2 regions of the Mesorhizobium sp. EU05-FHT14A09 genome follow, and region 1 is predicted to be linked to the other one. Evidence: riboswitches for the same ligand, from Rfam matches in the RefSeq annotation. Region 1 holds a riboswitch; the other holds the start of a gene.

Region 1 (15,240 bases):
AAGCCCACCAGCACTGCGGTGCGGCTGGCGGCGGCAACCGCGAGCAAGGCGTTCGGCTTTTCTGTTCTCTTCGAGACGGACGAGAGGCGAGCGGCGGCCAGAGGCATGCTTGTGCTGCTCGAGACGCGTGCCGGAACATAGGCTCCCCGGGGACCTCCATGACACACCGCATGGGTTTGCGATACGCTGCCGGTTTGGCTGATCCGGATCGGAAGAGGCAGGTGAATTTTCCACGAATACAGGGCTTCGGGCAGGTGGATGACGTGCCACGCCCCGTCTTCAGCCTGATCACCGAAACGACTTTCGTCGGCGAGACGGAGCCCCACCATCATGACAAGGCGCAGCTGATGTGTGTCATCAGCGGCGTGCTGACGATGCGGGCTGCCGGCGGGCTCTGGACCGTGCCGCCGCATTGCGCCATGTGGATACCGAGCGACGTCTCTCATGCCGGCCGGGTCGCCGGGCATATCAAGATCCTCAACCTCTACATCGATGCTGACCTGGCCGCTTCGCTTGGCCAGGATTGCGGCATCCTGTTCGTCCAGCCGTTCCTGCGCGAGCTCATCCTGCGGTTCGACTGCGAGACGCCGCCGGCCGCGATGGGGCGCGAGCGCGAGGCAAGGCTCATCGCCGTGCTGCTCGACGAACTGGCGACCGCAACGCTGGAACCGATCCATCTGCCCATGCCGAACGACAGAAGGCTTCAGCGGCTGACCAACACGATGATCGAGCATCCGGACCAACGCTTCACGATCGACGAATGGGGCGCCCGTGTCGGAGCCAGCAACAGGACGTTGAGCCGGCTTTTCCAACGGGATACCGGAATGTCGTTCGTTCGCTGGCGACAGCAATTGCACGTCGGCCTGGCATTGCGGCGTCTTGGCGAGGGCCAGTCTGTGACCAACATCGCCGGCGATCTCGGCTATGACAGCGTCAGCGCATTCATCTCCATGTTCAAGCGCATGCTGGGAACAACTCCGGCACGCTATTTCGAGGACGTTGCCGCGGGCATTCCCGAGGGAAATACGAGAAGGACGCTTGCTCACGAAGCCCGGGAGACTGGGGAAGCGCCGAACATCATCCCGCTGAAAAAGCGGCCGGTGTGATGCGATACACCGCGCAACTGCACGTCTGTCGGAGCCGTCGCCGGACCAGGCGACGGCCCCGATCGTCTTAGGCAGCTTCAGCTTTCCGGCGCAGCTGATGTGCTGCCGCTACCATATTGACCAGGGCAGGGCGCACCTCTTCCCATCTGCGTGTCTTCAATCCGCAATCGGGGTTCACCCAGAGCTGGCTTTCGCCGATCCGCTCGCTGGCCAAAGTCAGCAGTTCCGCCATTTCGGCCACTTCCGGAATGCGCGGCGAATGGATGTCATAGACACCGGGTCCAATCTCGTTGGGATATTTGAAACTCCTAAAGACATCGAGCAATTCCATGCGCGAGCGCGATGTCTCAATCGATATGACGTCGGCATCCATGGCTGCGATCGCGTCGATGATCTGATTGAACTCCGAGTAACACATATGGGTATGGATCTGCGTCTCGTTGGCGACCCCGCTCGAACAGATGCGGAAACTCTCGACGGCCCAGTCGAGATAGCCCTTCCAGTCCGATTTGCGTAGCGGCAAGCCTTCCCTGAGAGCCGCTTCGTCGATCTGGATCATTGCGGCGCCGGCCGCCTCCAGGTCAACGACCTCGTCGCGGATGGCCAGCGCGATCTGGCGGCTGACCGCCTCGCGGGGCAGATCATCCCGAACGAAGGACCAGTTGAGAATGGTGACAGGCCCGGTGAGCATGCCCTTGACCGGCTTCGAGGTCAGCGACTGCGCATACTGCCACCACCTGACCGTCATCGGGTTGGGGCGCGACACATCGCCGAAAATGATCGGCGGGCGGACGTAACGCGAGCCATAGCTCTGCACCCAGGCGTGCTGGGTGAAGGCGAAGCCCGACAACTGTTCGCCGAAATACTGGACCATGTCGTTGCGCTCGAATTCGCCATGAACAAGCACATCGAGACCGATCTCTTCCTGCCAGCGTATGGCGCTCTCAGTCTCTTTCTTCAGGAAGGCCTCATAGTCCAGGTAGCTGAGCTCACCCTTGGCATGGGCGGACCTCGCCTTGCGCACTTCCGCGGTCTGCGGGAAGGAGCCGATGGTCGTGGTCGGAAAGGCCGGCAGGCCGAGTTTCCTGTCCTGCTGATGACGTCGCCTCGCAAAGTCGCTCTGGCGCCGTTTCATGGCGTCAGCGACGCCAGCAAGACGACCTTCGACCAGGGGATCATGCACCTTCAACGACACTGAGCGTGCGCTGGCGGTTTCGGTGGAAGCTTGAAGCTGCGCGATGACAGCGCTTCGGCCTTTTGAAAGCGCTTCTGACAGTACGGCCAGTTCATCGATCTTTTGCAGGGCAAACGCCAGCCAGCGTTTGATATCAGGATCAAGCGCCGTCTCGCTCTCGACGTCGATCGGCACGTGCAGCAGCGAGCACGATGGTGCGACTTCGAGGGATTGCGGGTCACGCACAGCCAGGATCGGCTCGATACGATCGAGAATAGAGACGAGATTGGCGCGCCAGACATTGCGACCGTCGACGAGGCCAAGCGACAGGACAAGGTCCTTGCGAGCGCCGATGACCACGCTTTCCAACTGCTCCGGCGCACGCACGAGATCGATGTGCAGTCCCGCCACCGGCAGCGACAGCGCCGTATCGAGGTTGTCGCCCAGCGCACCGAAATAGGTCGCCAGCATCAGCTTCAATCCCGGCGCTGCCTGAGCGAGTCTGCCATAGGCGAATTCGAAGGCATGGCGTTCGTTCGGAATGAGATCGAGCACCAGCGCCGGCTCGTCGATCTGGACCCAGTCGGCCCCGGCGGCCGCGAGCTTGCGCAAAAGCTCCTCATAGACCGGCAGCAACCTTGGCAACAGGGAGATTGGGTTGAACCCCTCCTGATGAGACTTGGCGAGCTTGAGAAAAGTGATCGGGCCGAGGATCACCGGCCTGGTGTGAATACCCAGTTGCCTGGCTTCCAGGAAATGGTCGACAGGCTTGGCAGAAGCCAGCGAAAAGGCCTGATCATCGGTCAGTTCGGGGACCATGTAATGATAGTTGGTGTCGAACCATTTGGTCATCTCCAGAGCGGTGACGCCGTGACCATGGCCTGGATGATTGCAAGCGGATGCGGCGCCACCCTGGCTGCCGCGTGCCATGGCGAAATAGCTGTCGAGCGGCAGTTCGCCGCCGTCCCAATGATAAGCAGACGGGATGGCGCCGACCATGACGGCCGTATCGAGCACATGGTCATATAGCGAGAAGTCGTTGGACGGGATCTTTGTAACGCCGCGCCTGGCTTGCTCGGTCCAGCCTGCCGCGCGCAGCGCCTTGGCCGTTTCGAAAAGATCTGCGACAGACGACTTGCCCGACCAGTAGGATTCCAGTGCGAATTTCAGTTCTCGCCGCGGGCCGATCCGCGGCACGCCGAGGGTGGCTACAGCAATTGTGGATTGAGACATGACTTACCCCGATTGAGCTGGGGCAGGGCAATGGACGCATGGCAGTGAAAACCGCACGGAGCGGCTGTTGCTGCGACGCACCGGGACACCCCGCCCGTGGACGATGTTTCGCCATGGCAGGTCTCCTGGCTCGCGGGTCGTCACTTTCGTCCGTCTTCCCAAGGCTTTCGCCTCAGTGACATCAATGGACTTCAGCTCGCCGCTTACAGTTGCGGGGGCAGCTCCGGCATTGCATTTGCGCGCACCGGCTTCCCTCTTAGCTCCGGCGCATCGCGCCGGAGAACCATGACAATCGTTAGTCTTCCGCAGAAGAGAGAGAAAGTCAATATCATATAAAGAAATGCTTATATCTTTACGTCTCCACGCAAGAAGAGTCGGGGTATGTCTCGCAGATTTCGAGGAGCGCTGGTCGCTCAGCAGGTCGTCAAATCAACGACCTTGAGAGGTGAGGCGAAACAACGCCCTGCCAATCCCTTTCGCTTTTTGCCCGTCGACGGTCGAAGCGTCGCTGGGTAGCAACGTCGCGACCTTGTCCACGCCGAGATCTGCAAGCTGGTAGGGCGTGCCGTGGCCATATTCCAGGTGGCCGCGGCCGATGATGCCGATCACGAGCGGCGGGACATCTGTTTGCCGGGCACTGGCGATGTTGCAGGCGAAGGCCCTGTCCCAGGTCTGCTGAGCCCTGACGAAGCGGTCGAACTGCGGCGCTTCGGGCGAGGCGGCATTGCGAGACGGGGTGGCACCGCCGGTGATGTCGAACAGGTATTGCCGGTAAGCGGGTGTGGCAGGCGCTGCAGGCGTGAGACCGTCCCGCTCTTCGACCGCAACCGCCTCCCAGCCTTCCTTGCCAACGCGCGTGACCAGTTCCCGGTAGCAGTTGAGTGCCAGCATGGGGACAGCGAACTCGCGGCAGAAATGAAAGATGGGCAGATAGAGGTCGGCGGCGAAGCCCCAGACCTTGCCCCATCCGGCCGAACTCAGAAAGGTTTCCTGGTCCAGTGTGCCTCGGACCCATTCGTCGAGCACTGGTTGCACACGTCGCGGAAACATTTCGAAACCGATGGCAATATCGTCGCGCAGGCTGCGCATGGCGGCACATACATGCAATTGCCAGCGATGAATGTCGTAGCGGTCGTGGGTTTCCCCGAGCAGCACCACATTGGCTTCGGCGGCCTCGCGCATGAGACGTGAATGTTCGATCAAGCCGCCGGTGTCGGGGTCGAGCCATGTCGCCGGCGGATGGTTCCAATCGGTGGTCATGGCGTCACACAAAGCTTGTGGTCGGGCCTGCCACGGCGAGCCCCGTCTCGCTGCCGTTGTCGGCGAGGGCCAGAAAGCGTGTCCACGCGTCATTGTCTTCGCGCCGCCAACCGGCAACGGAGCCGCCCTTGAGGTGCAAATGGAAGTCGGGCTGGATGATGTTCACGTAGCCCATGGCGGGTTTGACGCCCGGCATGTTGCCCTCCCAGCGTTGCCGGAAAGAGAGGGTCGACAGCGTGACTTCAATGCGACTGTTGTTGCGCTCGGCTGCCCGAAACGGTGTCAGGCCTGGATCGTTGTCGTCGAGCTCCGTCCGGGCATCGCCGCCGGAACTGCGCTCTTCAACCGGCAATCCGATACCCTGCGGGAAGGCCGAAAGAACTGCGTCGAACGGCTCCAGTCCTTCGAAACCGGTGACGTTGGCGATCGTTTCACCTTTCGTGTCACGCAGCTCGATCCTCGGATAGGATTTCTCGCGCATCACCGATGTGCAGTCGACGATGATGTTCGCGATTGCGGCAAGCTCGATGCGTGAATCGTGCCCGGCCCCTTCACAGATCATCCAGCCGTTTTCGATGCGGACCTTTTCGACCTGGCCGATGCGCTCATGCGTTGCGCCTCGATGTTCGGCATTGATCATCACGCGACCGATCGCCGGCAAGCGGGTCAGCAAGGCGGCAGGGTTGATGTCCAGTTGCGCTCGCTGGTGCTTTGGGCGGTTTGACATGCTTCCTACGCTTCCTGAAGTTCTGGCATCGGGGCCGGTTGGCCGGCACGGCTATCGAGGTCGACGATGCGCTTGCTGCCGATCCCGGACGGATTGCGATGTGACACGATGACGATGGTCGCGGCGGGCAGTTTCCGGCGCAGCAGTGCCAGCAATTGCGCTTCCGCGGCCTCATCAAGCGCACTTGTCGCCTCGTCGAGGAACAGCCAGTCAGGCCGGTGGAGCAGGGCGCGGGCCATCGCGAGCCGCTGCAGTTCGCCGCCCGAGAGACCCGTCAGCACCAGGGGATGGCCATCGACCTCCTCGTCGAGCCGGAGCATGTCGGCGCCACCAAGGCCGACGGCTTCGATTGCCTGCCGGATCACCGCTCTGTCGAACGTGCCGGCTGTCGCTGGATAGGCAACGGCGCCGTGGAGGTCGGTCTGGGGGAAATAGGTCTTCTGCGACAGGAACAGCTTGCTGGCGGACGGCATCTCGATATGGCCTTCGCCGTGATCCCAGCCGCCGGCCATCGCTTTCATCAGCGTGGTTTTGCCGAGGCCGGACTGGCCACGCAACCACACGGTTTCGCCGGCCCCTATATCCAGCCGTGCGATGTCGAGCAGGCCGCGACCTTCTGGGGTACGCAGCTTCAGGTTTCGCAGCCGCAGGCCGCGGACGGAAACATCGCGGTTGATCCCGGAGGGACGCTGTCGTACCGCCGAAGTCGCGGCGAGGAAGCCGTCGAGGCGCGCCGATGCTGCGACCAGGTTCGACAACGGCTTGTACGAGAAGATGAACCACGACAGCGTCGTGACGACATTGGAAAATGCCATCGCAATCTGCATCAATCCGCCGAGCGCGATGCTGCCGGCGAGAAAGCCGGGCAGGGCCACGAACAGCGGAATGCGCAGCACGGTATGCTGATAGGGGAAGGTGAAGCAGCCAAGCATGAATTCCCGGACCGCCAGCTTGCGCCAATTGTCGGCAACGCTGTCAAAGCGCCGGTCGAGGATGCCGCGTTCGGCCTTTTCACCGCCCATCAGCGCAATCTCGTCGGCTGACTGGCGGATGCGGGCCATGGCAAAGCGGAAATCGCCTTCGCGCTTCTGCTGGGCAAAGATCAATGATTTCAATGAGCGTCCGAGCAGATGGGTGAGCCCACTCGACAGGGCGACATAGATGAAAGCGGCCCACACCATGTAGCGTGGGATCGAGACTTGCGCGCCGAACAGCGTGAAGGTCAGTGCAAAGGTCGACAATCCCCAAAGCAGGATGAGGTAGGAGAAGATGCCGACGATCTTGGTGATCAGTTCGATGCCTTCGTCGAGCATGCCCCTCACGAACAGGCCGCAGTCGTCGGCAATGCGCTGGTCGGGATTGTCAACCTCGCGCGGGCATTCGCCTTGCGTCAGTTTCCAGTAGGCGCGACCGCTGAACCAGGAACCGAGGGCCGCCTCGGTCAATGATTGCCGCCAGCGGATATGCAGCATCTTCTGGATGTATTCGGCAGCCAGGCCCCGCGCCGAGTTGGCGGTCACGATCATGGCGAACACGCCGATTTGCCAGACGGCGGCCTGGGCGTCGACCTTCTCCAGTGCGCCGTAGAAGGCGGATGTCCAGGTCACGAGCCGGATGGTGAAATAGATGCCGGCAAGTTGCAGGGCGACCACGACGGCAAACAGCAGCAGGCTTGTCTTGCCTCCATTGCCGGACAGGCACAGTTTCAACAGGCGTGTGAACTGCTTGAGGATCGTGATCAACTGGAGTGCCTTTCAGGGGGGCGCGGAACCAGCAAGCCCCGCGCCGGGCCATCGCTCAGAAGCGGATGGTTGCGCCGAGCTTGAAGGTACGCCCCGGAGCGACCTGCATTTCCGGATTGTTGGCTTCGGCCACGTTGGCGGGGACCACGTTGGTGATCGTTCCGGAGATGGTGTTGGGGAAATAGCGCCGGTCGAAGATGTTCTGGATGCCGAAATCGACATCGATGTTGTCGGTCGGCTTCCAGCGCGCATAGGCATCGAAAACGGCGTAGCCGCTTGGTTTGAAGGCGTTGGGATCGGCACGCTGGGTGACGCCATGGGCGAAGGTCGCGACCACTTCGGTCTCCAGTTTCCAATCCGGGATCAAGTAGCGGCCGCCAAGCACGGCCGTCAGCGGTACGGCACCATCGAACGCTGTTTTCGCGGCACTCGCGGAGAGACGTTGCTCGCCCTTCTGGTATGAGAGGGCTGCGTTGAGGAAGAGGTTGTCATAGACCTCGTATTCGCCGCCGAACTCGACTCCCCAGACTTTCACATCCTCGACGTTGTCAGAGGTGTATTTTGCCGCAGTGCCGGGTACGAGCTGAAGCGACCGGATGAAGTCCTTGTAGTCTGCGTAAAAGCCGGTGAGGCTCAGGTAGCCGCGATCGAGCTTGCCGCGCACCCCCACTTCGTAGCTGCGGACGAATTCGGGCTTGAGGTTGGGGTTTGGGATCACCTCGACCAGTCCGGTCGTTCCGATCGACAGTGACGATACGAACAGCTGCTGCGAGGTCGGCATCTTGAAGCCTTCGCCGTAGCCCGCATAGAGCGAGTAGGTATCGTTCAACTCGTACATGGCGCTGACGCGCTTGATCAGCTTGGTCTCGTCGATCTTCTTCGGCTCGAACCCTGGCAGCGCCACGTAATCCTTGTCGCCGGAAGGGTCGATCGAGTAGTGCGCCAGGCGCATGCCAGGCGTGATGGTCAGCCGGTCGTCGAGCAGCTTGATCTCGTCTTGCAGGTAGATATCGGCCCTTGTGGTTTCGACGGTCGGGAAATTGAAACCCTGGTTGTTCGCCCGGGTCGAACTGCCAGTGTTCAGGTTGTTGGTGATGTTGTAGCCGTCATAGCTGCTGTTGGTGAGGTCACCGTCAAAGCCATAGGTCAGCCTGTGCGACAGGCCGCCAAGATCGAAAGAAGAGGTTGCCTGGATATCCGCTTCCAGGAAGTTCTCGCCGTAGTTGCGAACCTGGATGTTCTGCTGGCGACGGGTCGGATAGGTGCGCAGCTGATTGCTGTAGGTGTCGCGCTTCTGCGGCGAATAGGACAGCTGCCATTTGATGTCGTCAAGCCAGGAAGCACCGACTTTCCAGTCATGAGACAGGGCGATCCTGTAGCGCTCCATGTCAAGTTGGCGTTGCCAGTCGGTGTTCTTGTATCCGCCCATGGCAGCCGAGGTGTCAAACATCTGCTGGATGGTGGTCTTGCGATTGAACCATTCTCCGGCGACTTCGAACTTGTGGTCCGCCGATGGTGTCCACTGCAGCTTCATGAGGCCGTTGTAGGCGTCGGTATCGGCAGGGAAGGCCTTGTTGCAAGGCCATATCGCCTGCCGGGGGCAACCCCATTGGCCGCCGTCGGCGCGCGCCTTCCTGAAGTCGCCCTCAGAAGCACCGAGGTGGCCGAAGCTGCCCAGGAACTTGAAGTCGCCCGCCTGTGCCGCTGCGGTTGCCTGCTGGCGGAACGAGTCGTCGTAGCTGTCATAGGCCGTCTTCACCTCCGCCGCCCAGGGCTTGCTGCCATTCAGCAGGTCGTCGGGCTCGATCGTGCGGAATGCCACGGCGCCACCGAGCGCGTCGGCCCCTTGCAGCACCGAGTTGGGGCCACGGACCAGTTCGACGGCGCGCATGGTGAAGGGATCCACGAAGTCACGGCTGCCATCGATGATCTGTTCCTGGATACGCGATCCGTCGACGGTCATCTGGACGCGGTTGCCGCCCATGGCCCGGATGTTGAAGCCGGTGAGCTGGCCGAAAGGATTGGTGAACGAGGTTTGGCGGGTGACGCTGATGCCCGGCTCGTAACGCACCATATCCTGGATGTCGCGGACGACGCGGCGCTGCAGCGTCTCCCGGTCGATGACGGTAACCGACATCGGGACATCGAGAACAGAACCGGTCGTGCGCGCCGCCGAGATGACGATCCGGTCGAGCACGGTCCGTTCTTCGGGCGTCAGCAGCGGTTTGGCCTCTTCCTGTTTTTTCTGGGCAGGGGCCGCCGACTGAGCAAGAGTTGAGTTCGTGCACTGAAGCACCGCCAGGCAAGTGCCGGCCAGCAGAATGGACGACCGCAAAATACGGTCGGCAGGATATCTCGACATGACAGCCCCTCTGAATTCCGATCTGCTGGCTGTTCACGAGGAAGAAGCTGGCTAAAAGATGAGTCATAGACTCAAGTTTGATGATGGGCGTATATTGATGTCCTTTGGTTACGTCAAGCTATGTAGGTAAACAGTTCAAATTCCGGGACGAACTGCCCCTGAGCGCGCAACCGAAATAATCATGATAGGGATCCTCAAGTTATTTGACGAGTGTGCACCAATGGCCTAGCCATGGGACCGATTCCCTCATATGGCGGCGCACGATGCGATTTCGCGAAACGATGATTTCCTTGCGTCGCCTGCCGCTCGACGGCTGGTCGATGCTCTTGCCCATGCTGTTCATGTTTCGTGGCCGCTTTGCGCTTGCCATGTCGCTGGCGGTCGCAGGTATCGCGCTTTCAGTGACTGTTCCGATCTTGTCGCAGAAGATCATCGACAGCGTGATGGTCGGCCGTAGTGGTTTGGTGGCGGCGGCCTTTGCGGCTGCCGCGATCGCGGCAGCTGTCTTGCGTCACGTTGGTAGCCGCTGGCAGAACACCATCATCAACGACCTTGAGGCGCGGCTTACCGCCCGGCTGTCAAAGCGCATTTATGTCAGGATGATGCGGTTGCCTTATGAAAGCTCCACATCAACCGGCGGCAGCACCGTAAACCTGCTCAATGAAGCTCAGCGTGTTGCAAACTTCATGTTATCTGCCGCGCCGAATTTCCTGTTCACGATGCTGGGGGCCGTCGTTTCATTCGTCGTCGCCCTTTACTACGACTACGTCATCTGTTTGTCGGCAGTTGCCGTCGCGGCGGTGTTTGCGCTGTTTGCCCGCAAGACCAACGCACAGCTGGGACAAGCCAGCCGAGCGAGCTTCAAGCTGAACGGCGCCCTCCAGGGGACGACATCCGAGACCGTCAACAATCTGCGCGCCATCAAATCCAATGCGGCCGAACGTTTCTTCATTCGCCGGTGGTTGGCGAAGTCCGATGAAGCCATCCGCGCCCGTTGGCATATCCTTGATCTGTCCCATTCCTATTCATTCAGTCTTGGCCTGCTGACCGAGATCCTGACCTTGCTCGTCGTGCTGGTCGGCTGCCTGCGTATCCTGAACGGCGACCTGACCATCGGCGGATTGCTGGCGCTTCAAATGCTTATTTCGCGGGCTGTCATGCCCTTGATGACGAGCGCCGGCATCCTGGTGCAGTTTCATTCGGTGAGCACCACGGTCAACGCAATTTCGGCATTCCTCAAGCGCACACCCGAGCGTGCCAATCGCACGCCTGCCTACCGGCCGACACATTTTGGATCCGTGTCGATAAAGGGCGTGACGCTGTCATATGCCGGGGCATTGCAACCCGCACTCAAGCGTATCTCTCTCGACCTGCCGGCTACAGGGGTGGTGGCGATTGTAGGGCGCAACGGCTCGGGAAAGTCCAGCCTGGTGCGAGCATTGACGGGGCTCGAACGCAACTATGACGGCGTGATCGAGATTGGCGACATGGATGTTCGCGCCTATGCGCCGCGATGGCTTCGCCAGAAGATAGGCATCGTCGACCAGGAAACGTCCCTGTTTTCGGGAACCGTTCTGGAGAACATCCAGGCCGCTGCCCGACAGAACCTGACCAAAGGCGAAATTGACGCGGCGCTGCGGTTCTCGTCAGCCCAGGGCTTTGTCGGCGGCCTGCCGAATGGGCTCGATACCGAATTGCTTCCTGCTGCCCAGAACCTCTCCGGGGGACAGCGCCAGCGGCTGGCGATCTCTCGCGCTGTCTCCAGGTCGCCGGAAATCGTGATTTTCGATGAACCGACCTCGGCACTCGACGCGGAACAGGCGCTGGCGCTCGAGCGCAAAATCCTTGCCCTGGGGCAGCAACGTCTCGTCGTGCTGGTGACCCATCATCTGTTTTCCGCACGATCGGCCGACCTGATCGTGGTGCTTGACGAAGGCGAGATCTCGGGCAGGGGAAGTCACGATCATCTTGTCGAAGTTTGCGAACCCTACAAATCGCTCTGGCGTGACTATGTGCGGGCCTAGAGCAATTTTCCGGCGGCGAATGCGAGATCGGCGATCGCACGTGCTGCCCTCAAGGATACGCTATCAGCTCGGCCATCAGTTGCCGGCAGCGATTTCTGGATACAGGGCCTTGGCGAGATCACGTATGGCATCGGCTGTGCGCGGGCCGAAACCGATCATGTAGGCGCCGTCGAGCACAAGAAGCGTCCTGGTTTTCGCCGCAGGGGTCGCAGCCAGTGCCGGCACAGCGAACACTTCGCTCGCTGTCGGCCCGCCCTTGCCATCGCCCATCATCAAGATGACGTCAGGCGCCAGTTCGATCAATTTCTCTTCCGATGCGGCCTTGTAGCCAACCACCTCCGCCATCGGATTGACGCCACCGGCATAACGGATGATGGCATCGGCGGCGGTGCCGGAACCTGCCGCTGTCAGGCGTACCAGTCCGTGAAAAAACACCACCTTCTTGCGGTTTTCGGCCGGGATGCCGGTGGTAAGCTTTGCCGCGGCGTCGAATGTCTCCAGCACCTTGTGGGAAAGGTCGGCACCTGGCTGCCTGAGGTCGAGCGCCGCGGCCACGAGGTCGATCTTGCGAAGGATCCCGTCGCGGGAATTGTCCTCCGGAATGTAAACGATAGGGATCGTCAGGGACGACAACACATCGACGGCTTCCGCGGGCCCGATATCCTCGGCGGCTATGATCAAGTCCGGATCGAGGGCGGCCAGACCTTCGACGGAGAGCTTGCGTCTGTAACCGACATTCGGCTTGTCGGCCGCAGCTTGCGGATATTTGCTGCCTCTGTCGACGGCGACGATACGGTCTCCGGCGTCGAGCGCGTAGACGATCTCCGTGATGTCGGACCCAAGTGTGACGATGCGCTTTCCAGGGCCTGTGTCGACGTGGCGTCCGCGCGCATCGACCAGTTCCGCCGCTTCCGCATTCAGGGAGAATGCCGCAATCAGGAAGGACAAAGCGAGGATTGCGAGGTGCTTTGTCGACCGGCAGGCCGAAACGTTACCCGGGTGCAGGCCTGTGGGCATATGTCAGTCCTTGATCTCAGCAGGGGCTCATATTTTGTTTGATGCCTATACGATTAAAGTTGACTAATGTCATCAAGTTTAAATATCTAACGCTGCCGCCTGCCGATCGGCAGCACATTCAAAACTGCCAGCCGCGCCCATCGGGTACCGCCAGCCATGCATTTCATGAGCGGGGGCTCGATCCGAATGAGACTGACAAGCAAGACGACATGGCTGGCAGGGACAGCGATTCCAATCCTCTGCTGCACTGTCGTGGCACTCCCGGCCAACGCCCAAAACGCACAGCCGACAACCAAGTCTGTCGAGACCGGGAAGCCGAATTCAACAGAAGCGCAGCAACCGACGATGCTCGATCGCATCACCATTACGGCCACCATGGTGAGAGGTGCAGTCGTCGATGCGTTGGCGGCGATCAGCGCCGTCGACAGCACGGAGCTTGAACGCATCCAGCCCGACACAGCGGCGGATATCTTCCGGGCGACACCCGGCGTTGCCGCCTCGATGAACGGGGACGATCCTGCAACGGCGATCAACATTCGCGGCCTGGAGCAATATGGCCGGGTCGTCGTGACGCTGGACGGTGCCAGACAGGACTATTGGCGTGTCGGCCACGGCTCCGGATCGTTTTACGTGGAGCCGGAGTTGATCAAGGAAGCAACCGTCATTCGCGGACCAAGCTCCAATGCCTACGGCTCTGGCGGTATCGGCGGCGTTGTTTCCTTCGATACCAAGGATGCAAGCGACTTCCTCGTCGCCGAGGAACGGTGGGCGCTGAGCGAAAAGCTCGGCTATGAAAGCAACGGCCGCGGCTTCACGACCAGCACGACCGGCGCCTATCGCTTCAGTGAAAATGCCGACGTCATCGGCAATCTGGTTTACCGAAACCGCCGCGCCTACAAGGATGGCGATGGCAGCGAGGTGCCATGGACCGGCGAGAAGGTGACGAGCGGCTATTTCAAGACGACGTTGCGTCCGGCGGACGGCCATGAACTCAAACTCGGCCTGATCCTGCAGGATTACAACGATTTCATCACCGGCTCGAGCGGCTCCACATCGCCGACGCTCAGTCGCTACGACGCCGATACAGTCAATCAGACCTATACGGCCGCCTATACCTTCCGGCCCGAAGACAACCGGCTGATCGACTTCAGCGCCAATCTCTATCACAACCGGACCAAGGCGGATCAGGCGCAGGTCTGGCCGAAATCGGCCATCGGCCAGTCACGCTACTACGATGTCGCGACGACGGGCTTCAATCTCAGGAACTCCTCGCGTTTCGAGGCTTCCGGACTTGCCCATACCGTCACCTATGGCGCGGACTACTACCATCTGACCGGGGATTCCGACGCCGCGCATTTCGGCGCGGGCAAGCAGCAGGCCTATGGCGGTTTCCTGCAATGGCAAGGTGACTACGGCAATTGGCTGCAGGTCATCACGGCACTGCGTTACGACGGCTATACACTCGACGGGCAAACCAGGACCAAGCCGCCGGTCAATGCCTCGGTCTCCGGTGATCGCTGGTCGCCACGCGTCACCGTCGGCGTCACTCCGGTTGAAGGATTTCAGGTCTACGGAACCTATTCGGAAGGCTACAGGGCACCAGGACTGCAGGACGTTTATCGCGGCGGTGGTGCACATGGTTCCGGCGACAACTACATTCCCAACCTGCTGCTGCAGCCGGAAACGGCGAGGAGTTGGGAAGCCGGCGTCAATCTCAAATACAACGACGTCCTGACGGCAGGCGATCTGGTGCGCGGCAAGGTCAATCTGTTCCACACCGATGTCGAAGACTACATCGATGTGGATCTGACCAGGACATTGAGGACAGCCATCAACATCGGCAATGCGCGCCTCAAAGGCGTCGAAGCCGAGATGGTCTATGACTACGGTGCGGGCTTCGTTAACCTTTCCGGTGCGCTGATCGACGCCAAGATCCTTGATGGCGTCTATGCAGGCCAGACCTTGAACAACACGCCGCTCGACCGGTTCGCGGCAACCGTTGGCTTTCGCGCCCTTGAGGACAAGCTGACCTTTGGTGCGCAATTCCTGAGCATTGGCGAGATCACGCGCACAAGCCGGTCGAGGCCAAAGGATCCAGCGATCGTCGATCCCGGCTTCAACCTGGTGAACGTGTTCGCGAATTGGCAGATCAACGATCATACCCGGCTGGACTTCGGCATCGATAACGTCTTCGACAAGTCCTACACGGACCCGCAAAGCTCATGGTCGACAACGGCGGCGACCGAGCAAGGGAAGGGCAGGACTTTCAAGATTGCGCTGACCGGTCGCATCGGCGGTTGAGGAGGAGGGGTCATGGACGTCTTGAATTGCGAAGCGCGCCTGCAACTGCCGAACCTGGAGCAGTACCTGGATCTCATCACCGACAGGATACGGAGTTTCGATGCCGGCATCTCAGGGAGCGGGGAACGGATCGATTTCCGCTTTGCCTTTGGTGCGGCGACTTTTGAAATGAAACCCGGCCTGCTGGTTCTGCGCGCCGGTGCCGGCGATCGTGATGGGCTCGCACGCATCAAGGACATTCTTGCCTCTGCGGTCGAGATTTATGCCAGGCAGGACGCGCCCGAGATTGCCTGG
Region 2 (15,240 bases), on a different contig from region 1:
TTGTTGTGGTTCAACCCCGGCATCCCGATTCCCCGAACAAGCGAGGATATCTGCCATCCCCTACTCTTATAACGATTGGCCGGAGGGGAACCTCATCGAAGGTCGCATATAATCTTGAGAAAAATACACATCTTTAGAAAACGACGGTCACGAGGGGCAAACTGCGGACAACCGTCGCGTCCAGGGCTGCCGCGATCGTATCGAGCGAACCATCTATGTCATCGAGGGGAAAGGTGCCGGAAATCCGCCTGCCGGAAAGCTCGCCGCCCACCAGAAGCCGTTTCGAGGTGTGCCGGCCCAGCGCGGCGATGACATCCGCGATCGGAGCTTGCCGAACGACCAGCCGTCCCGACATCCACGCCAGGGACGCCTCGAGATCGGCGCCTTCGACGTTGCCGCCGGTGCCTGCGCTGACGACGATCTGCTGCCCAGGCTTAAGGTGGCTGGCCGCGCTGTCATTTGCACCCTTCACCGCAACCTCGCCGCTCTGGACCACGACCATTGTCCGATCCGCCTTGCGCTCCACGTTGAAGCTCGTCCCGACAACGCGGACCTGGTCACCGTCCACATCGATGGTGAAAGCCGGCGAGCTGCCCGGTTTGACCTGGAAGAATGCTTCGCCACGCAGCAGACGGACATGTCGCCGTGTCGTGTCGAACTCGAAGGCAAGCGCGGTGTCCGCGCCGACCTTTGCCGACGAGCCGTCCGGAAGCGCCACCGGCGTCACATAGGCATGCCCCGACACCGCATCGGCCTGCAGATTTTCGAGCAAGTTGGGATTGGCCAGCCATATGACGAAACAGGCGACCGAACCTGCACAAGCCGCGGTCAGCCATCGCCTTGGCGACATGAACTGCCGGGCTATCACACCGCGCGGTGGCGACAGCGCCGCCACGCGTTCGGCAGGCTCTTCAAGGCGAGCCCACAGAACCCTCATCTCGTCCCAGGCCAGCCTGTTGGCCGGATCGGCATTCAGCCAGCCATCGAGCTCACATTGCTCATCGTCCGAGAGAGGACCGCCGGTTCGCTTCGCCAGCCATAGCGCTGCCGTGTCTCTCTGCTCCTCGGTCGGTTTAAGGCTTGGCGGCATCCATCCCCCTGGCTCATCATCTGCATCTATCCCTCTGGCACCACAATGGTCGCAGACAAACCGAGGCCTTTATCTGACAACGTCTGAGGAACTGACTCCCTCATCGGTGATCGAATTTCAATCGGATCAGCCGCGCAAGCTTTTCTGGCAATGACGGAGAGCACGGGCGACATGCTTTTCGACGGCACTGACGGAAATGCCGTATCGCTGGGCTATCTCGGCGTTCGCGATGCCGTGCACCCGCCGCAACAGGAAAATCTCCCGTGTCGTGCGCCCCAGCTCCATGAGTTTCTGGTCGAGAAGCACGAGAGCCTGCCTGCCTTCAACGATCGAATCCGGCATCGGAACGGCTGGAGACATCTGTTCCGGCATGACCGTTTCAAGGATTTCCTGCCGGCGCCTCTGCATCCGCACATAGTCGATCGTGGCGTTTCGAGCCGATGCGTAGAGGATCTTGACGTTCTCTTCGGCCGTTCTTTCCTGATCGACGGTCAAAACTCGCGAAAATACATCCTGCACGATATCCGACGCCGCTTCACGATCGCCGGTGGATCGCGTCACCAGGGACTCCAGCCTCTGCCGGTGTTCCTTGAAAAGATGTGCCAGATATTGGCTCCAGCCGGTCATCTACCCGTCTTTCTCAATGCCCCCGCATACCCCCATGGCAGGTCGCGATGTCACGGCCCGCCGTCTTGAGCAGGATGCGGCCTCGATCCGATTTTCTCCATCGAGGAGATTCAAGGGATAAAGATGAGTTTTTTAATCATGTTTATAGGCGAACGGCAATCCGGTATGTGCGCATCACGCGGCTGGGCTGATATATACCCAGCTGCTTTTACTTCATTTGCCGTCAGATTTGTCGGGAGCAGCCGGCGTGACTATGGGCGCAACAGCGAGGTCTATGACCGTGATCGGGTCCTGCTTCTCGTTGTCGGTAGGATCGATCTCATACTTCACCAGCGTGAACTCGCCGTCGCGGAACACATATTCGCCACGCGTGAACTGGTCGCCCATGCCTCGCCCAAGGGGCATGGAGGTCAACGTCCGTGTTTCCGGATCGAACTCGGCATTGGAGAGCGTTCCTTTGGTTTGATATCCGGTGATTTTAATCGACCTTACCCGCTGCGGGACATAGGACCCTTCATCTTCAACCGGCTGAGATTCTTCAAAGTCCACGTCGTATTCGGGCTCGGTGAACTGAAGCTGGCGGAACCAGCTCTCCTCAGCAAGGTAGAAAATCTCGTCGGTGTTGTAGGGGCTGACCGTCCCGCAGTTGAAATGATAGAGCGTCGCGTGCTGATCCGGATCCTCGGGCTTTGCGGAGGATATACGATAGGTCAGCTCGAACGTTTCCGGACCAGGATCGTCCTCGGCATTCGGCTCGAGACTCCTACAGTCTGCATAGGTGGTGGTGAAAGCCTTTATGACGCGGGCTCGCATGATCGCCGCGGGTTCGGCCGTTGCGCCGCAACTTTGCGGGCGCTCGAAGTCCTTTTCGGATTTCAGATCAAGCTGCTCGATCCGCATCGGCGCAAAGCTGCCATCGCCGGGTTTGGCGAGGCGTACGGTGACGCAACCGGTGAAGTTTTTTTCGTCAGGGTCCTTCTCCCTCCAAGGTTCCTTGTATTTGTCGGCATTCTTGCTTTTCACGATGATTGATGCCGGGACCCGATACTCACTCCCCTCGGAATCTTCCTTGCTGGTGATATCTCCGACCATCAGCTCGACCCGACTGGCTTCCTCGAAAGGCTTGGCCATGTCCGCCACATCCTTTGCCGGCTTCTTGTCGCCGAAATAACTCCAGGCGCGGGCGAATTCGCGTCGATCGATGGCGTTGTAGAATGAGCGGACCAGCTCGGCCGCGTCCGAACGGTTGTCGATATAGGGCTTGGGCTCGGCGATGGCTGGGGGCACGGCGATCAGGCCGAAAACGATCAGCAGGCAGGCGGTCTTCATCGAAAATCTCCTGGCGGAACGAGCCGCCAAGGAATTCTTCGATTGCGGCACAGTCTGGGCATTTGACCGCTTGCCGGATCATTGGTGACAGCCCCTGCCAACTGAACCGCGATGCCAGCGCTTGTCTTCTTGGATTGTTATGTTACAACATAACAATCTGCAAACACCCGCTTCGCCCGACGGCGCGAAACTCCCCCAAACTGGAAAGCATTCATGCCCACGCACAATCGAAGGCGTCTTCCCGTCACCGTCCTGTCCGGCTTTCTCGGCGCCGGCAAGACCACGCTTCTCAATCACATCCTGCACAATCGCGACGGGCGACGGGTGGCGGTCATCGTCAACGACATGAGCGAGGTCAACATCGACGCCGCGCTGGTGCGCGACGGCGGCGCCAATCTGTCGCGCACCGACGAGCAGCTGGTCGAGATGACCAATGGCTGCATCTGCTGCACGCTGCGTGACGACCTGCTGGCGGAAGTGCGCCAGCTCGCCGAGCAGGACAGGTTCGACTACCTGCTGATCGAATCGACGGGCATTTCGGAGCCTCTGCCCGTTGCCTCGACCTTCGAATTCCGCGACGACGCGGGCAACAGCCTCGCCGACGTCTCGCGCCTCGACACCATGGTGACGGTGGTCGATGCCGCGAACCTGCTGCGCGACTACGCTTCGTCGGATTTCCTGCGCGATCGCGGCGAAGCACTCGGCGCCTCGGACGAGCGCGTGCTTGTCGATCTTCTGGTCGAACAGATCGAATTCGCCGACGTCATCGTGCTCAACAAGGTCTCGGACACACCGCCCGGCGATCTCGAGCTTGCCCGCAAGATCATCCGCGCGCTCAACCCGCAGGCCGAGCTCGTCGAGACCGACTTCAGCCGCGTGCCGCTCGACAAGGTGCTCGACACCGGCCGCTTCGACTTCGAACAGGCCGAGCAGCATCCGCTCTGGTTCAAGGAGCTGAACGGCTTCAAGGATCATGTTCCCGAAACCGAGGAATACGGCATCCGTTCCTTCGTCTATCGCGAGCGGCGCCCTTTCGACCCCGTCCGACTGCAGGCCTTCATCGGCCGGCTTTGGCCGGGCGTGGTGCGCGCCAAGGGTTTCTTCTGGCTGGCGACACGCCCCAACCATGTCGGCGAACTGAGCCAGGCCGGCGCGCTGGTGCGGACCGGCAAGCGCGGCCTCTGGTGGGCGGCAGTGCCGCGCAACCGCTGGCCCGACAACGCGTCCTGGCGCGAAGCGATGGTGCCCTATTTCGACCCGATGTGGGGCGACCGCCGGCAGGAGTTGGTCTTCATCGGCTGCGATCCGATGGATGAAGGCCGCATGCGCGCCGAACTCGACGCCTGCCTGGTGGATGAGCCCGTCTTTGCGCCTGAACTCTGGCGCGGGCTGGCCGATCCGTTTCCGAGCTGGAACGGGCCGACGGCATGATCGTCAAATTGCTGCTTTCCCTGTTCAAGGGTCGTCACCAGGCCTGCGACTGCCACCCTCGGCGCGCGCGTTACGTTCCACCCGCGGAGCGGCATGCCCAGCCCGGTCCCGGCCAAGAATCGCCATTGCCAGCCGGCGGTGGCCACAATAGGGTCGCCGCCGATGGTGCCCCGAATCGAAAGGTCCGGGGTGAAAAGGGAATACGGTGAGGTTCGTCTGAACCGAGACCGTGGCTGCCCCCGCAACTGTAAGCGGTAGCAAAGTCCGAAAACGCCACTGGCCGAGCGCCGGGAAGGCAGGACAGCGCTGTGATCCGCGAGCCAGGAGACCTGCCATCGCAGTGAGTTGACCGGACGGGGTGTGCCGGGAGGACGCTACAAGGGCGGCCCTGTCGCCATTTGGCCCTCCTTCCACACCTGATCGAACGAGGGATCGGTGGAAGGGTTTGCCGTTTTTCCGCGCGATGAAGCGATGCAATCATCCTGGCTGCAGGGCATGCCAAGAAGGGTTTTTCCATGAGCGCCGTTGTCCTGCGGGCACGTGACCTCTGCTATCGGCCGGAAACGGGCATCACCCTCGTCGAGAAGGTCGCCCTCGACGTGCACGCCGGCGACAGGCTGGCCATCATCGGTCCCAACGGCGCCGGCAAGACGACGCTGATGCGCATGCTGTGCGGCATGCTGAAGCCCGTGGACGGTTCGGTCAGCCTCGACGGCGAACCGCTCGACCGGCTACCGATGGCGGAGCGGGCCCGCCGCATCGCGGTGGTCGGCCAGTCCGACCAGCCGGACGCCCAGCTTGCCGTTCGCGACTATGTCGGGCTCGGCCGTATCCCGCATGCCGGGCTTCGCCGACGCGGCGACGACCGTGACATCGTGCTCGACGCGCTGGAGCGCACCGGCCTGCTCGCCCTGCGTGAACGCCGCATGGGTTCGCTCTCTGGCGGCGAACGCCAGCGCGCGCAACTGGCGCGCGCCATCGCGCAACAGCCGCATGTGCTTTTTCTCGACGAGCCGACCAACCATCTCGACCCGCGCGCCCGCGGCGAACTACTGGAATTCGTCGCCAGGCTCGGCATCGCCGTCGTCACTGTGCTGCATGATCTGCCGCTGGTTGCGCCTTTCGCCACCCATGTCGCCGTGATGAGCAAGGCACGCCTCGTCGCGCTGGGCACCCCGCGCGAAACCCTGACGGCGGCGCTGGTGCGCGAGGTCTTCGGCATCGACGTTCTGAGACTGCCTCACCCGGACGAACAGGACCGCGAACTGACGGTCTTCGACGTGCCGATCCGCCTTTCCCGCTGAACCGATCCCTCGACGGAGCCATCATGAAACGCCTCGCCCTCTGCCTTGCAGCAACGCTGCTTTCCTCGACCGCCTTTGCCTTCCCGGTCACCGTCGACAGCTGCGGCATCCCGCTGACCTTCGACGCCGCGCCGAAACGCGCTGTCATCAACGATCTCAACATGTCGGAAATGGCGTTTGCGCTCGGCCTGCAGCCACAGATCGTCGGCCTGACCGGCATCACCGGCTGGTACAAGGTCGACGATGCCTTCAAGAAAGCGCAGGGCTCGATCCCGGAACTCGCGCCGAAATATCCGACGCTGGAAAACCTGCTCGCAGTCGAGCCCGACTTCTTCTTTGCCGGCTGGTATTACGGTATGAAGCCCGGCGGCGACGTGACGCCCGATACGCTGGCGCCGCACGGCATCAAGACCCTGGTGCTGAGCGAAAGCTGCGTCCACCTCGACAAGAACCGGCCGGCGGCTTCGATGGACCTGCTGTTCGGCGACGTCGAGAAGCTCGGCAAGATCTTCGGCAAGGAGAGCGAAGCCAATGGCCTGGTTGCCGGATGGAAGGGAAAGCTCGCCGCCATCACCGCCAAGGTCGGCGCCCGCAGCGGCACGCGCGTGTTCCTTTACGATTCGGGCGAAGACAAACCTTTCACCGCGGGCAAATTCGCCATCCCCACGGCGATGATCGAAGCCGCCGGCGGCAAGAACATCATGGACGACCTGCCGACCAACTGGGGCAATACCGACTGGGAAACCGTCGCCACCCGGAACCCGGAATTCCTGGTCCTGCTCGACTACCAGGACGACGCCGGCTACCGGAAGCTCCTCAACTTCCTGAAGACGCATCCGGCGATGAAAGAAACCGACGCCGTCAAGAACGAGCGTTTCGTTGCCCTGCGCTATGCGGAACTGACGCCCGGCCCGGCCAACATCGAGGCCATCGACAAGATCGCCAAGGCCATGCACCCGGAGGCCTTCTGAGCGTGCCAAGCCGGTCTTACGGCGTAGCCATCGGCACAGGCCTGGCGCTGGTCATCCTGCTGGCGCTGCTGTCGATCGCCTATGGCTCGACCGTCATTCCGCTCGGCGACGTCATCGCGGCACTTGCCCGCGCCGTCGGCCTGGATGCCGGGAGCGTAACGGCGCCGGTGGAAAAGATCATCGTCGACCTCCGGCTGCCGCGCGCCATCCTCGCCATCTGCGTCGGGGCGGGGCTCGCCGTGGTCGGCGCGCTTCTGCAGACGGTGACACGCAACGACCTCGCCGATCCGTTCCTGTTCGGCCTGTCGTCGGGCGCCGCTGCCGGCGCGGTTTCGGTGATCACCGTCTTCGGTGACCGCCTTGGCGTGTGGACGCTGCCGATCGCCGCTTTCGTCGGCGGCATCGTCACCGCTTTCGTCGTGCTGCTGCTGGTCAACCGCATTCGCGGCCAGGGGCCGGAGCGGCTGATCCTTGCCGGTCTTGCCGTCTCCTTCCTGTTCACGGCACTGACCAACTATCTGGTCTTTGCCGGCGACCAGCGCGCCGCCCATTCGGTGCTGTTCTGGACCATGGGCGGGCTGGGGCTCGCCCGCTGGGGCAATATCGGCCTGGCGATCGCCGGTGTCGCCGTCATCCTGGCCTTCGCACTCCGCTACCATCGCTGGCTCGATGCTTTCCTGGCCGGCGAGAACACCGCCGAGAGCCTTGGCGTTCCGGTGACGCGCTTCCGGACACTGACATTCCTGGCCGCGGCGCTGTCGACGGCGATCCTGGTGTCCGTTGCCGGGGTCATCGGTTTTGTCGGACTGATGATCCCGCATGTCGCTCGCCGCTTCGCCGGTCCGCTGCATCTGCGGCTGGCCGTCGCCTGCGCCATATTCGGTGCGGTGCTCCTGCTCGCCAGCGACCTGCTGGCGCGCACGCTGCTGCCGCCGCAGGAATTGCCCATCGGCATCATCACCAGCTCGATCGGCGCGCTGTTCGTGGTCGCCACCCTGCTGCGCAAGCGGTTTTGAACCACAAGCCATTCCGCGCTTTGGAATAGCGCCACACTTGTTACTCACGCTGTCCTGCCTCCGCAGGCACAATGCCTGACACCAGCACCGAGTGATGCGCGACCACGTCTCGCGCCTCGATGCACGGCATCGCCCACACCAGGAGGTTCAGAACAATGACCGCATCCGCCGAAACCAGACGCGACGAGATCCTGGCCGCCCTGCACAGGCCGCCCGTGGTGACCCCGGAGGCGTGGGAGCAGGCACGCCAGCAACTGCTGGTCAAGGAAAAGGCCCACACCCGCGCCCGCGATGCGCTGGCCGCCGAGCGCCGCCGCATGCCCTGGGTGGAAGTGACCAGGGATTATGTCTTCGAGACCCCGAGCGGCAAGGCAAGCTTGCGTGACTTGTTCGCCGGCCGCCGGCAGCTGATCCTCTACCGCGCCTTCTTCGAGCCCGGCGTCTATGGCTGGCCGGACCATGCCTGTCGCGGCTGCTCGATGGTGGCCGACCAGGTGGCGCATGTCTCACACCTCCATGCCCGCGACACCACGCTTGTCTTTGCGTCGCGTGCACCGCAGGCCGACATTCAGCGCGTGAAGGCGCGCATGGGCTGGGATCGTATCCCGTGGGTGACGATCATCGACAGCTTCGATGCCGACTTCGGCGTCGACGAATGGCACGGCCACAACGTGTTCCTGCGCGACGGCGATCGCATCTTCCGCACCTATTTCATCGCTGATCGTGCCGATGAGCAGATGGGCGGCACCTGGAACTATCTCGACATCACGCCGCTCGGCCGCCAGGAGGTCTGGGAGGATTCGCCCGATGGCTATCCGCAGACCCCGACCTACAAATGGTGGAACTGGAACGACAGCTACGTGGTCGAGGCCGAACCCGACAAGGGATGGGTCGCCATTTCCGATGCTGGCGAAGAGGCGATGCGCGCCAAAGCGACGAGTGCGAAGTCATGAGCCGCGCCTGCTGCTCGATCTGGTCCGACGAGGAACAACCTCGCCGGGCCAGCGCCGGCGACGGCGTGGGCGGCAATGCCACGGCGTTGCCGGCGACCGACGAGTACGTGCTCAACCATGCACCTGTATCGAGAGCTTCGGAGTGGCTGGCGCTGGCGGCATCGCCGACCTTCGCCGCCATGGCGCTGCTGACCGGCATCATGAGCGGGCCTGCCGAGATGTTGTGTTCGTCCGCCATCGGCATGCCGCTTGGCGGCATGGTGCTGATGTATCTGCTGATGAGCGCGTTTCATCTTGCGCCGTGGCTTAAGTTTGCACGCCCCGCCGTCAAAGCTGTAGCGCGATCGCAGCCTTGTCGATGATCGACCAGACCCTGGCGATGCGGGTGTCTTCGAATTCGTAAAACACATTCTCCTCGAACCGGACGCGCTTGCCGTTGACGGGCAGGTCAAACAAGGCGCCGATCGGCGTGCAGTCGAAATGCAGCCGACTGGCGATATATGGTGGATCGCAGACCAGCAATTCGATCTGGAAGCGAAGATCGGGGATTGCGCGAAAGTCGCCCTCCAGCATCGAACGGTAACCCGCAAGCCCGACATGGGCTCCGTTGTAGTGGACGTCCTCATGCACCAAATGCGGGAGTTGGTGCCAATCCTGCCTGTTCAGGCAGTCGATGTACTGGCGATAGACGGCCATCAGGGCTTCGCGGATCATGGAGCATTCCGTGGCTGTTTGCAGGCCTCCGAACAATGCGGCTGCAGGCATTCGGTTGCACGCTTTGCCGTGAGGCTTGACCGGTCAGGCCTCACGCAGAACCTTGATCACCGCACAGGGCTCTTCGGCGCTGAAACCGGCGTCCCTTGCACGGCGAAAGACGCCGGCAGCGAAATCCGGAAACGCCGCGCCGATCCCGAGCTCGCGCGACGTCCTGGCCAGCAGGCCGACATCGGAATTGACGATGCGGATCGTGGCCTCGGCACCGTCAAACCGATCTTCGGCGATGACGCGTCCCATTTGACGCATATCCTCGCTGAAAAACGTAGCCATGCCGGCCATCATCTCGCCGAACATGGCCGTGTCGAGCCCCTCAGCTTCGCAGATCGCGGCGCCGTGGCTGAACCCGATCCAATGTGCGGCGAAATAGGCGAGCCCGGCGTTCGACAAGGTCTTGGCATGGCCGATATCTGCGCCGATGTGGCTGAGGCCACCAGCCAGCAGCTTGAGAAGCGGCTCGGCCGACGCGAACACCGCTTCTTCGCCGGAGACCAGCAGCCCCGCTTCCGGCCCGCCGATCTGCCTTGGCCAGGCACCGATCGCGCCATCGAGATAGCTGCCGTCGTGGGATCGGATCCAGGCCCCAAGCGCACGTGCCTGACCGGGCGTTCCCGAACTCAGTTGCACAACCAGGCGACCCCCGAGTGCCTCGACCACTGCATTTTCCTGGAACAGGGCCGATATCGCCTCGTAGTCGGGCAGGCAGATCACCACCACCGGACTGGCGAAGATCGCGTCGGAGAAAGCTGGCGCGCGTGTGGCTCCAGCGCGTTCCAGCGCCACGGCTTTTGCCGGCGAACGGTTCCAGACGGTGACAGTCCTGCCGGCCGCCAGAAAGGCGCGGGCAAGCGCGCCGCCCATCTCGCCAAGGCCAACCACGGTTACGTCGCTCATCGATGCATCCTCGCTTGATTTCGATTACTACAAAATGTAACTTACAAAATGTAGAAATCAAGCGAGGGGCTTACCCTGGTCAAGTTGCCGAAAGACAAGCGCCGCGAACAGCTGCTCGACGCCGCCATGACAATCGTCCGCGAAGAGGGGGCCGACGCGCTGTCCCTGGTCACGCTTGCCGCGAAAGCGGGGGTGAGCAGGCCGGTCGCCTATGACCACTTCTCGACGCGCGCCGGGCTGCTTCTCGCGCTCTTCCAACGGCTGGAGGACCAGTATGTGGAAGCGCTACGAGCCGCGCTGGACATCGCGCCGCGCGAACTCGGCGCGACGGCCGACCTGATGAGCGCGGCCTATTTCAACTGCCTTGCCAATCTCGGACCGGAGGCGCCGGCGATTTCGGCTGCGCTCAAGGGCAGTGAGGAAATGGCCTCGCAGCAGCGCGCCATGGTCGACGACTATGTCGCGATCATGTGCCGGGCCCTGCAGCCCTTTACCGGCCTGGACAGCGCCGGACTGCGCCTCGCCTGCATCGGTCTGCTGGGCGCCGCCGAAGCGATCGCGCGCGAGCAACAGGAAGGACGCACTCCGGCTGCGGATGCCATCGCCGCGTTTTCAGCGTTGATCGCCAAAGGTGTTGGTGGGTAGAGCAATCCCAGCAAAAGCGCGCGGCGGTTTTGCGTCCGGAATTGCGTCAAAACAAAATCTAGCCGGCAAATACCGGTGGGGCCAGAACCTTATCGCAACAACAGAAGCTGCCATATTAACTATCGGCGCTATCAGAATATTAGCGATTGCTTGGCAACGTCTTGAACACCGACGGTCGCGCCAGGATCCGCAACAATCCGAAACGCGATTGCCCTACATAATGGCGCCGGGGGGCGGTTCATGCGTGTCGTCTCATGCTTGGTCACGGAGCATAACCCGTGGCTCGTCTTGCTGGCCGTCTTTGTCTGCGTCACGGGCAGCTGGGTCACGTTCAGGCTTTTCCGGCAGGCCGAGGCACGTAATGGCTGGCAACGGGCCGGCTGGATTTTCCTTGCCGCCCAGGCGGCCGGGTCCTCGATCTGGTGCACGCATTTCATTGCCGTCATCGCGTATGAACATGATGCGCCCGTCACCTTCGACCCTGCCTTCACGATGGTGTCGCTGCTGATCGCGGTTGCCGGCTGCGCCTACGGCTTCTGGCTGTCGATCAGCTTCCGCTTCCCACTGGCGGCAGAGATCGGCGGCGGCGTTGTCGGCATCGCCATCGCCACAATGCATTACAGCGGCATGATGGCCTACCGTGTCGATGGGCTGATCGAATGGAATCTCGACTATGTGCTCGCTTCGGTGGCGATGTCGGTCCTGTTCGCGGGGTTCGCGCTGAGGCAGGCGGTCAAGCCGCTGCTGGGCGAAACCCGATATCTGCCGGTCGGCTTCTTCGTGCTTGCCGTGGCCTCCCTGCATTTCACCGGAATGACGGCGATCTCGGTGACGCCCTTTTCGACCGCGGCCGACAGCACCGCGTCGTCGACGCTCGCCGCCTTCGCCGTTGTCGGCGTTGGCATGCTGGTGCTGGGCGCCGGCATCATCAGCTACCTGATCGACGAGCAGAGTTCGCAGGAAGCCTTCGATCGCCTGCAGAAGCTGGCGATGACCGATTCCCTCACCGGGCTGCCCAACCGGACCAGCGCCATCGAGCATCTCGACGAAGAACTGGAGCGCGCCCGCTACACGGTCGCCAAGGTTGCCATCATCGGCATCGATCTCGATCGTTTCAAGGAAATCAATGATCTGCGCGGTCACCAGGCCGGCGATGTAACGCTCGCCACGATCGGCCATCGCCTCGGCGGTCTGCTGCAGGACGACGAGTTCGCGGCGCGCATTGGCGGCGACGAGTTCATGTGCGTCAAACATTTCGTCGAACGTCGTCACCTCGACGATTTCCTGAAGCGCCTCGAGCTGGTGTTCGCGGAGCCGCTCCGCATCGGCAATGCCGAGCTTGCCGCAGGGGCGAGCCTGGGCGTCGCCCTCTATCCCGACGATGGGCATGATAGGCAGGTCCTGATCAGCAATGCCGATCTTGCCATGTACCGCGCCAAGGCCGACATCACGCGCGCCGTCTGCTTCTACGAGCCGCACATGGACAGGGCAGCGCGCGAGCATCATGCCCTGGCATCGGACCTTGGCCACGCCATCGAACTCGGCCAGCTCGAGGTCCACTATCAGGTGCAGAAATCCGTCCAGTCCGGCGAGGTGCTCGGCTATGAAGCACTGCTGCGCTGGAGCCACCCGACACGGGGCGCGATTTCGCCTTCGGTCTTCATTCCGATAGCGGAGGAGACCGGCTTGATCCTGGTCATCGGCGAATGGGTTCTGCGAACGGCCTGCCGGGAAGCCGGCAAGCTGGGCAAGCCTTACAAGATCGCCGTCAACCTCTCGCCGGTGCAGTTCGTACACAACGACCTCGCAGGTCTGATACGCGATATCCTGATCGAGACCGGACTGTCGCCGAGCCGGCTGGAGCTTGAGATCACCGAATCGACCTTCATCGCCGACAAGGGCCGGGCCTTGCACACACTGCGGCAGATCAAGGGATTGGGCGTGAAGATCTCGATCGACGATTTCGGCATCGGCTATTCGTCATTCGATACGCTGCGCAGCTTTCCCTTCGACAAGATCAAGCTGGATGGCTCCTTCACCCGGGAAATGGAACGAAACACTCACGCCATGGCCATCGTCCGCTCCGTGCTTGCGCTGGGACAAAGTCTCGGCATTCCGGTGCTGGCCGAGGGTGTCGAGACCGCCGCGCAGCTGCAGATCCTGCGTATCGAAGGCTGTCATGAGGCACAGGGTTATTATCTTGGACGGCCCGGACCGAAGCAGAAAATTTTGCCGGCTTCCGCGGAACAAGGCCGAGCAGCCAGCTCCGACCTCGGCGACGACCTTGCGGTTTCATCCGCCTGACGGTGCCCTCGCAAATGCGAAACCCCGGCTTTTGGCCGGGGTTGTTGTCTTAAGCCCAGCGCCTCACCCAGACACGCTCGCGCCAGCACCGAACGTGCCAGCGGCCACGGCGCCAGACCCGGCGGCAAACACGCCGCCAGCGCGGGCGACCGCCCCAGGGGCGATGACGCCGGCGATGCCCGGGGCGATGATCGATGAGTTCGGCATCGGCGCCGGCCTCGCCATCGAATACGGTCATTTCCCCGTCTGATTTTTCCAGTTCGTCAAGGATGCCGCCGCGTGCCGCAGGCACGCCCGCGATCGCCTGTCCCGGACGCATGGCCGTGACCATGACGGCGGCGCCGGCGACGCCGAGGATTCCCGTCAGAAACAACCGTCGATCCATTGGTTCCTCCAATCTGTGTTCCCACCGCGCCAGCCAATATAGCGCCAGCCGTGCTGTTCCTGAAAGCGTTTCCGGCACCGGAAATCCGGCACCTTTTTCAGGCGGTGCTGCGCGCCCTGGCGAAGGCCCCGGCATGGTCGACACGTTCAACGAACCGGCGCGCCCGTGGAATGGCGTCATGCAGGTACTGATCTGGCCCTCTCATCTTGCGCGCGTTCAAGGCCAACGTGTCGAGCAGATCGAAATCGACCCTTTCGATCACACAATGCCAGCCCGAATGCCGGGACGCCCAGGCCCGCTTGTGATGATCGAGAAGCCGGGTTCGACAGGAATAGCCGTGATAGTCAAAGGCGATCGCGCCGTTCGTCACATAGACATGGTTTCCCGGCAGATCGCCGATCGGGACGATGCGCTCCGCATAGAAGCCGGCAAACGGTGGCCGCAGCAGATAGAAACCGGCCAGGATATGACAGGCGCCGTAGCCGAAGAAGATACGGTCCGGCAGCGCCCATTGCCTGGGAAGGTCTTTCTTTATGCCCGGCTTGAGGACGTACACGTGACGGCAGACCCTCCAGGATATCCTTACCGATCCAGCAGTTCCTTCAGCCGGTAGATCGCTTCCAGCGCCTCGCGCGGCGTCATCTCGTCCGGGCTGATGGCAGCCAAAGCCTCGCCAAGCGCATCGGTCTTGACCGGCTTGGGGGCTTCGCGCTTCACCGCGACGGAGAACAGTGGCAGGTCGTCGACCAGCCGGTCGGCCTTGCCGGAAGTTTCGCCTTCTTCCAGCTGGTGCAGCACCTGCTTGGCGCGCGCCACCACCGCTTCCGGCAGGCCGGCGAGCCGCGCCACCTGCACGCCGTAGCTGCGGTCTGCCGCGCCCTTGCCGACCTCGTGCAGGAAGACGACGTCGCCTTCCCATTCCTTGACCCGCATGGTGACGTTGTGCAGCCGGCCAAGCTTGTTGCTCAGCGCCGTCATCTCATGAAAATGGGTGGCGAAGATCGAGCGGCAGCGGTTCTTTTCGTGCAGGTATTCGACGGCTGCCCAGGCAATCGAGAGCCCGTCGAAGGTTGCGGTGCCGCGGCCGATCTCATCGAGAATGACCAGCGCGCGTTCGCCGGCCTGATTGAGGATCGCTGCGGTTTCGACCATCTCGACCATGAAGGTCGAGCGACCGCGCGCAAGGTCGTCGGAGGCGCCGACGCGGGAGAACAGGCGGTCGACGACGCCGATATGCGCACTTGCCGCCGGAACGAACGAGCCTGTCTGCGCCAGGATGGCGATCAGTGCGTTCTGGCGCAGGAAGGTCGACTTACCGCCCATGTTCGGGCCGGTCAGCAACCAGATCGCACCGTTCCTGGCGTCGCCTTCCGGCGAGAGGTCGCAGTCATTGGCGACGAACGGGCCTTCCCCACTGCGGCGCAACGCCTGCTCGACGACCGGGTGACGGCCGCCGACCACTTCGAAGGCAAGCGAGGCATCGACCTGCGGCCGGCACCAGTTCTCGCTCACCGACA

The links. A riboswitch is a leader RNA that binds a small molecule or an ion and turns the genes downstream of it on or off. The one in region 1 is predicted to bind cobalamin.
Region 2: it holds a riboswitch for cobalamin, as region 1 does, so the genes downstream of both, AC3WTO_RS22670 (ABC transporter ATP-binding protein) here and metE (5-methyltetrahydropteroyltriglutamate--homocysteine S-methyltransferase) in region 1, are expected to answer to the same signal.

The regions. Positions count from the first base shown of each region.
Region 1 covers NZ_JBYTDF010000002.1:70,958-86,197, reverse strand. Annotated here, with positions in the region: gene AC3WTO_RS07745 (hypothetical protein) at 1-141, shown strand, start outside; gene AC3WTO_RS07740 (AraC family transcriptional regulator) at 222-1,106, shown strand; gene metE (5-methyltetrahydropteroyltriglutamate--homocysteine S-methyltransferase) at 1,174-3,513, opposite strand; cobalamin riboswitch at 3,612-3,816, opposite strand; gene AC3WTO_RS07730 (ChaN family lipoprotein) at 3,943-4,695, opposite strand; gene AC3WTO_RS07725 (hypothetical protein) at 4,778-5,500, opposite strand; gene AC3WTO_RS07720 (ABC transporter ATP-binding protein/permease) at 5,506-7,242, opposite strand; gene AC3WTO_RS07715 (TonB-dependent receptor) at 7,298-9,604, opposite strand; gene AC3WTO_RS07710 (peptidase domain-containing ABC transporter) at 9,868-11,628, shown strand; gene AC3WTO_RS07705 (heme/hemin ABC transporter substrate-binding protein) at 11,704-12,645, opposite strand; gene AC3WTO_RS07700 (TonB-dependent hemoglobin/transferrin/lactoferrin family receptor) at 12,991-14,946, shown strand; gene AC3WTO_RS07695 (siderophore-interacting protein) at 14,959-15,240, shown strand, end outside.
Region 2 covers NZ_JBYTDF010000007.1:185,454-200,693, forward strand. Annotated here, with positions in the region: gene AC3WTO_RS22650 (FecR family protein) at 134-1,090, opposite strand; gene AC3WTO_RS22655 (RNA polymerase sigma factor) at 1,217-1,717, opposite strand; gene AC3WTO_RS22660 (DUF1176 domain-containing protein) at 1,931-3,046, opposite strand; gene zigA (zinc metallochaperone GTPase ZigA) at 3,260-4,477, shown strand; cobalamin riboswitch at 4,624-4,828, shown strand; gene AC3WTO_RS22670 (ABC transporter ATP-binding protein) at 4,993-5,781, shown strand; gene AC3WTO_RS22675 (ABC transporter substrate-binding protein) at 5,805-6,752, shown strand; gene AC3WTO_RS22680 (FecCD family ABC transporter permease) at 6,755-7,768, shown strand; gene AC3WTO_RS22685 (DUF899 domain-containing protein) at 7,924-8,721, shown strand; gene AC3WTO_RS22690 (hypothetical protein) at 8,718-9,083, shown strand; gene AC3WTO_RS22695 (ester cyclase) at 9,049-9,435, opposite strand; gene AC3WTO_RS22700 (NAD(P)-dependent oxidoreductase) at 9,520-10,389, opposite strand; gene AC3WTO_RS22705 (TetR/AcrR family transcriptional regulator) at 10,474-11,034, shown strand; gene AC3WTO_RS22710 (putative bifunctional diguanylate cyclase/phosphodiesterase) at 11,275-13,338, shown strand; gene AC3WTO_RS22715 (protamine-2 (modular protein)) at 13,388-13,723, opposite strand; gene AC3WTO_RS22720 (hypothetical protein) at 13,821-14,279, opposite strand; gene mutS (DNA mismatch repair protein MutS) at 14,306-15,240, opposite strand, start outside.